2 regions of the Affinirhizobium rhizoryzae genome follow, and region 2 is predicted to be linked to the other one. Evidence: riboswitches for the same ligand, from Rfam matches in the RefSeq annotation. Region 2 holds a riboswitch; the other holds the start of a gene.
What was found. A riboswitch is a leader RNA that binds a small molecule or an ion and turns the genes downstream of it on or off. The one in region 2 is predicted to bind S-adenosylmethionine.
Positions count from the first base shown of each region.

Region 1 (3,404 bases), 680 kb from region 2:
TCTACAACGTATCGCTATCCGATAACAGAGATCCAGCCCGCCGAGTGATGCGCGTGAGGAAGACGGTGTCCATGCCGTCTTCCAGTCCACTGGCAGTCAGTTCAGTATGCGCAGCAGGCCCGGCGAATCCAGCGAGAAGGCTGGAATGTCCACGATGAAGGTGCGGCCGTCATCCGTCTGCATCTGATAATGGCCGAACATGATGCCGGATGGCGTATCGAGTGGGCAGCCGGAAGAATATTCGTAGGTATCCCCTGGTTCCAGGCGCGGCTGTTCGCCGACCACCCCCGGTCCCTCGACCTCATCCACCAGCCCGTTTTCATCCGTGATGTGCCAGTAGCGATGGATCAACTGGACTGTCGTATCCGAATGATTGGCAATAACGATACGGTATCCCCAGACGTAGCGGCCATCTTCCGGATCGGATTGCTCCTCCAGATAATAGGGCTCCACTTCGACTTCGATATCCTTCGTCCGTGCGCGATACATAGGCGACACCTCACTGCCTTGATGTACGGATATCGTACAGCTTGCGGGCAGGGTCAAGAAAGACGCGGAAATCCTCCAGCAAAAACATGGAGTTTCAGCGGTTAATGCTAACCGTCAAGGTAAACATCGATTTAAGGCCCTTTGATGGACCGGCCAAACACCGCGGATCTGCATGAAACAGCATTGCAGTCCGCTGTGTCTGTCGAGTAGTTGGTCAGCCGCCGATCTTGGCAATCGCCTGAGACAGATCGTCGATCAGATCCTCGGCATCCTCGATACCGCAGGAAAGCCGCAAGGTGCCGCCGGTGATACCCGCCTCCGCACGGCCTTCTTCAGAAAGGTTTTTGTGCGTCGTTGTTGCGGGATGGGTGATCAGACTTTTCGCGTCGCCGAGATTGTTGGAGATGCGCACGACCTTCAAGGCGTCCTGAAGTGCGAATGCCGCCTCCTTGCCGCCCTTCAGTTCGAAGCAGACCAGCGTTGAGCCACCCGTCATCTGCTTGGCGATGATATCCGCCTGCGGATGGTCCTTGCGTCCTGGATAGATGACCTTGGCAACCTTGGTCTGGTCCGCCAGGAAGTCGGCAATCTTGGCGGCATTTTCCGTCTGTTGCTTCACGCGCAGCGGCAGGGTTTCGAGGCCCTTCAACAATGTCCACGCGTTGAAGGGTGACATGGCCGGACCGGTATGGCGGAAATAGTCGTGCAGGTTTTCGTCGATCCACTGCTTGTCGGACAGCACGATACCGCCGAGGCAGCGGCCCTGACCATCAATGTGTTTGGTTGCCGAATAGACGACGATATGAGCGCCAAGTTCCAGCGGCTTCTGAAAGAGGGGAGTCGCGAATACGTTGTCGACGACAACCTTGACGCCGATCTGGTTGGCGAGTGCGGCAACCGCGGCAATGTCTACCACTTCAAGCGTCGGGTTCGTCGGGCTCTCGAGGAAGAACACCTTGGTGTTCGGGCGGACTGCCGCCTCCCAGTTCGTGATGTCACGGCCATCGACCAGCGTGCACTCCACACCGTATTTTGGTGCCAGTGTTTCGACGATGTAGCGGCAGGATCCGAAAAGTGCGCGTGCCGCGACGATATGATCGCCAGCCTTCACCTGACAAAGAATGGCGGCGGCCACGGCAGCCATGCCGGATGCGGTGGCGCGAGCATCTTCAGCGCCTTCCAACGCAATCATGCGCTTTTCGAACATGTCGTTTGTCGGGCTGCCGTAGCGCGCGTAGATGAAGCCGTCGGTCTCGCCTTTGAACCGGGCTTCGGCGGAGGCGGAGCTCTCGTATACAAAGCCTTGAGTCAGGAAAATCGCTTCGGAAGTTTCGCCGTAAGGGGAGCGCAACGTGCCTTCATGGACGAGCTTCGTTGCGGGGCGCCAGGTCTTGCTCATGTCGTGTTACCACTTCAAAACAAAAAAACCGGTCGCAATGGGACCGGTTCGCACCCGGTCCTTTAGCCACTTGTTTAACGTGGCTGCAAGCCGACCGGCCAAATCACCACGGGATAAGCATGCCTTACGCCCAAGCAGAGCTTGCGTCAATTCCCTGCTTTTGCTTTTGTCGCGCGATTGAAGGATAGGGTTTATGGAACGTACAGCGGGTATTCTGGCAGATCGTGCGATCAAGGCACTCTTCGCCGAGGGTCAATTGAAATCCGAGGCGCCACTGGATGGTGACCAGATCCAGCCGGCAAGCCTCGATCTTCGACTGGGCTCCAAGGCCCTGCGGGTGCGCGCCAGCTTCATGCCGGGCCGCAGCAGCACGGTTGCAAGCAAGCTCGACCGGCTGACGCTGCATGAGATCGATCTGGAACATGGCGCTGTGCTTGAGACAGGCTGCGTCTACATCGTGCCGCTGATGGAAAGCCTTGATCTGCCTGCGGAACTCTCTGCGTCCACCAATCCGAAAAGCTCGACGGGAAGGCTCGATATCTTCACGCGCGTGATGGTTGACCACGCCCAGGAATTCGACAAGATTCCCGCCGGTTACAGCGGCCCTCTCTATCTGGAGATCTCGCCGCGCACTTTCCCTGTCATCGTTCGCCGCGGCTCCCGGCTTTCGCAGATCCGCTTCAGAGTGGGCAATGCGCTGTTGAGCGAGGCGGATCTTGTGGAACTGCACGCGGCTGAAACGCTGGTCGCAAGCGAAACGCCCAATGTTTCAGGCGGTGGCATTGCGCTCTCCATCGATTTGAAGGGAACCGGTCCCGAAGGCTTGATTGGCTACAGAGGCAAACATCATACCTCGGTCATCGATGTCGACAGGAAAGCTCAGCACGAGGTTCTGGATTTCTGGGAGCCGATCTACAGCCGTGGACGCAATGAACTGATCCTCGATCCGGATGAGTTCTACATTCTGGTCTCGCGCGAAGCAGTCCATGTGCCGCCCTCCTATGCCGCCGAGATGACCCCTTACGATCCACTCGTCGGAGAGTTTCGCGTGCATTATGCCGGTTTCTTCGATCCGGGGTTTGGCCATGCTGCTGCAGGTGGCTCAGGCAGTCGTGCAGTCCTGGAAGTTCGCAGTCACGAGGTTCCGTTCATTCTGGAGCATGGGCAGATTGTCGGACGGCTGGTTTACGAGCACATGCTCGAACGGCCGCAAGGCCTTTATGGCACCGGTCTCGGTTCCAACTATCAGGCGCAGGGTCTCAAGCTCTCCAAGCATTTCAAGCTATAGGCTTCACGGCCCGCGATGCGGATACGCGGAAAGACGCATTTTTGCTTGATGGTGCATGACGCCGATGCTAGTTCTCGAATGTCGAGCGCGGGTGTAGCTCAATGGTAGAGCAGCAGCTTCCCAAGCTGAATACGAGGGTTCGATTCCCTTCACCCGCTCCAAATCCAGCCGACGCAATCATCCATCCGGCATTGCGGCCTCATCACGTGGCCTGTGAGGCGTCTTGTG
Region 1 is NZ_CP049250.1:528,420-531,823, reverse strand. Features, by position in the region: gene G6N80_RS08735 (Hsp33 family molecular chaperone) at 1-48, shown strand, start outside; gene apaG (Co2+/Mg2+ efflux protein ApaG) at 97-489, opposite strand; gene G6N80_RS08725 (O-succinylhomoserine sulfhydrylase) at 704-1,888, opposite strand; SAM riboswitch at 1,931-2,008, opposite strand; gene G6N80_RS08720 (2'-deoxycytidine 5'-triphosphate deaminase) at 2,082-3,176, shown strand; tRNA gene G6N80_RS08715 (tRNA-Gly) at 3,264-3,337, shown strand; gene G6N80_RS08710 (glycosyltransferase family 2 protein) at 3,354-3,404, opposite strand, start outside.
Region 1: linked by a shared signal. The riboswitch ahead of G6N80_RS08725 (O-succinylhomoserine sulfhydrylase) and the one ahead of metA (homoserine O-acetyltransferase MetA) in region 2 are both predicted to bind S-adenosylmethionine.

Region 2 (3,404 bases):
ATAGCCATAAGCGCCGAAGGGTGAGGTTCCGGCGGTGCCGATCCATTTCGAGCCGCCCTGATGGCGGCCCTTCTGCTCTTCCAGCCGTTTCTTAAGCGTTTCCATTAGCTTGTCGAAGCCACCGAGGGATTCGACAAGCGCCTTCTCTTCCGGCGTCAGATGCTTCTCGGCCAGCTTGCGAAGCCAGTCTTCCGGCAGGGTTTCGACATCCACGCCATCTGCACCTGCGATAGCCGTCAGACCCCGAAAATGCTGAGAGAACACCTGATCGAAACGGTCGATGAACCGCTCATCCTTCACCAGCGCCGCACGCGCAAGGAAATAGAAGGCTTCGACATCAAAATCCGCAAGCCCTGCTTCCATTCCCCTCAGCAGATCCAGGAATTCCCGGAGTGTAACCGGGACTTTCGCTTGTCTAAGCTTCAGGAAGAAGGGAATGAGCATGATGCCTTACCGAATTCCAATCTGCTCCAGATCATAATGCGTGGTCTGGTAGATCTCGTTGATCCAGTTACCGAAAAACAGATGCGCATGGCTGCGCCAGCGGTTCTGCGGCGTCAGTGTAACATCGTTATGCGGAAAATAATTGTGCGGCATCTTGATCGGCACGCCCGCGTTCACATCCCGGAAATATTCGTCCGCCAGCGAGGTGGAGTCATATTCCACATGGTTGAACATGTAGAGCCGGTTGCCGCGCTTCTCATGAACGAGGCAAACGCCCATCTCATCGGATTCCATCAGGATTTCCAGACCCGGCACCTTTTCGATATCGGCTCGGCGCACCTCCGTCCAGCGTGAGACCGGCACCTGGAAATCATCCGAGAAGCCGTTGAGATAGATGGAGGACGGGCAGAGATTGCGGTGACGATAGACGCCGAACGCCTTCGCCTTCAACTCATGCTTCGGCACCTTGTGGAAGTGATAGATGGCCGCCATCGCGCCCCAGCAGACATTCAGCGTTGAATGGACATTGGTTTCCGTCCAGTCGAAGATCTGCTGCATCTCGTCCCAATAGGTCACATCTTCATATTGCAGGGTCTCGACCGGCGCGCCGGTGATGATGAAGCCATCGAACTTGCGGTGCTTCACTTCTTCCCAGGTCTCGTAGAAGGACAGAAGGTGCTCTTCAGAGGTGTTCTTTGCCTTGTGGCCACCGATCCGTACAAGAGAAAGCTCTACCTGCAGAGGAGAAGCGCCGACCAGGCGTGCCATCTGCACTTCGGTCTTGATCTTGTTCGGCATGAGATTGAGCAGGCCGATCTGCAGCGGACGGATATCCTGCCGCACGGCCACCGTCTCGGTCATGACCCGAACGCCTTCATTGACCAACGTCTCAAAAGCGGGAAGCGTATCTGGAATCTTGATCGGCATGGTTCGAACTCGACAAAAACAAAAAAACCGGTGGCGATAGTCGCGACCGGTCCGGGGAAAAGGATTTGTCTCTCTTCTCGCGGCCCTTTAGCGACTTATTTAACGTGGCTGCAAGCCGACCGGCCAAATCACCACGATGAGCCTTCTAAATAGGCCCTTATTCCGCCAAGGTCAATGAGGGTTGGAGACCGCACTTCCCCGCCTACCGCACTTCCCCGCCTACCGCTCGCGCCTCGCCATGAACGCCAACCGCTCGAAGAGATGCACATCCTGCTCGTTCTTGAGCAGGGCACCGTGCAGCTTCGGCAGAGCGTTCTTGACGTCGGCGCGCAGATCGTCCGGATCGACATCGTCGGACACCAGAAGCCGGATCCAGTCGAGCGCCTCGGATGTTGAGGGCTTCTTCTTCAGCCCCGGCATCTCGCGGATTTCGTAGAACTGGGTCAGGGCCGCGCTCACCAGTTTCTGCTTGATGCCGGGATAGTGCACTTCCACGATGCGCGACAGCGTCTCGGCATCCGGAAAGCGGATATAATGGAAGAAGCAGCGCCGCAGGAAGGCATCCGGCAGCTCCTTCTCATTGTTCGAGGTGATGATGACAATGGGCCGCACCTTGGCTTTCACGGTCTCGCCTGTCTCGTAGACGTGAAATTCCATGCGGTCGAGTTCCTGAAGAAGGTCGTTTGGGAACTCAATGTCGGCCTTGTCGATCTCGTCGATCAGAAGCACGACCTTTTGTTCTGCGGCGAAGGCCTGCCACAGCTTGCCGCGCCTGATATAGTTGGAAACCTCGTTGACGCGCGGATCGCCCAACTGGCTGTCGCGCAGGCGCGAAACGGCATCATATTCATAGAGCCCCTGCTGCGCCTTGGTGGTGGATTTGATATTCCACTCGATCATGTCCAGACCGAGCGCCGCCGCCACCTGCCGCGCCAGTTCGGTCTTGCCGGTGCCGGGTTCGCCTTTCACCAACAACGGGCGTTCCAGCCGGATCGCGGCATTGACGGCCACCATCAAATCCTTGTCGGCTATGTAGTCGGCGGTTCCGGTAAACTGCATCTCTCATTCTCCCTGCTGGCCGCGAACCTAATAAGTGAGATGACGTGAAGCAAGAGTGCCGGAAAACCGGCGAATCCCGCTTTCCTTCTACCCCGCGAATAGGCTATGGGCAGACCCCATGAGCACACCGACATTTTCCATTCTTCTGGGCGGCAACATTACCGTGACGGACCGGCTGCGTGCCGTGACGAAAGGCAGCCGCGTGATCGCCGCCGATAGCGGCATTCGCCATGCGAGCGCGCTGGGCCTCACACCGGAAATATGGGTTGGGGATTTCGACTCCAGTGACGATGCGCTGAAGGCCGCCTATCCGAAGATCGAGCGCCGCGCTTACCCTGCCTCCAAGGCGGCGACCGATGGCGAAATTGCCATTGCGGAAGCGATTTCACGTGGCGCGGAACGGTTGATTCTCGTTGGTGCGCTCGGCGGCGAGCGATCGGACCATGTGCTGCAACACTATCTCTCGGCCCTCAGCCTTGCTGAAGACAATTTCGAGGTCATGCTGACCTCTGGCGAGGAAGAAGCCTTCCCGCTGTGCAATGATGCGGGAATGGAGCTGGACCTGCCCAAGGGTTCGCTGTTTTCGGTGCTCGGCTTTACGGTGCTGGAAGGATTGACCATCCGCAACGCGCGCTATCCTCTGAAGAATTTCAAACTGACTTTCGGCTCCTCCCGCACCATCTCGAATATTGCGGAAGGGATGATTTCGGTCACGCTCTCCAAGGGTCGCGCCATGCTGCTGGCCCGCCCCTATGACATGACCGGAGCCTGACGCACATGGCACCTCCCATTCTCAAGCTCGATGACATTCGTTTAAGCTTCGGTGGCACGCCGCTGCTCGACGGCGCCAACTTTCAGGTCGAGCCAGGCGACCGTATCTGTCTTGTGGGCCGCAACGGTTCAGGCAAATCCACCCTGATGAAAATCGCTGCAGGGCTCGTGGAAGCGCAATCGGGCGAAGTCTTTCGCCACCC
Region 2 is NZ_CP049250.1:1,206,573-1,209,976, reverse strand. Features, by position in the region: gene G6N80_RS11880 (vWA domain-containing protein) at 1-444, opposite strand, end outside; gene metA (homoserine O-acetyltransferase MetA) at 451-1,371, opposite strand; SAM riboswitch at 1,439-1,516, opposite strand; gene G6N80_RS11870 (AAA family ATPase) at 1,591-2,430, opposite strand; gene G6N80_RS11865 (thiamine diphosphokinase) at 2,549-3,202, shown strand; gene G6N80_RS11860 (ABC-F family ATP-binding cassette domain-containing protein) at 3,208-3,404, shown strand, end outside.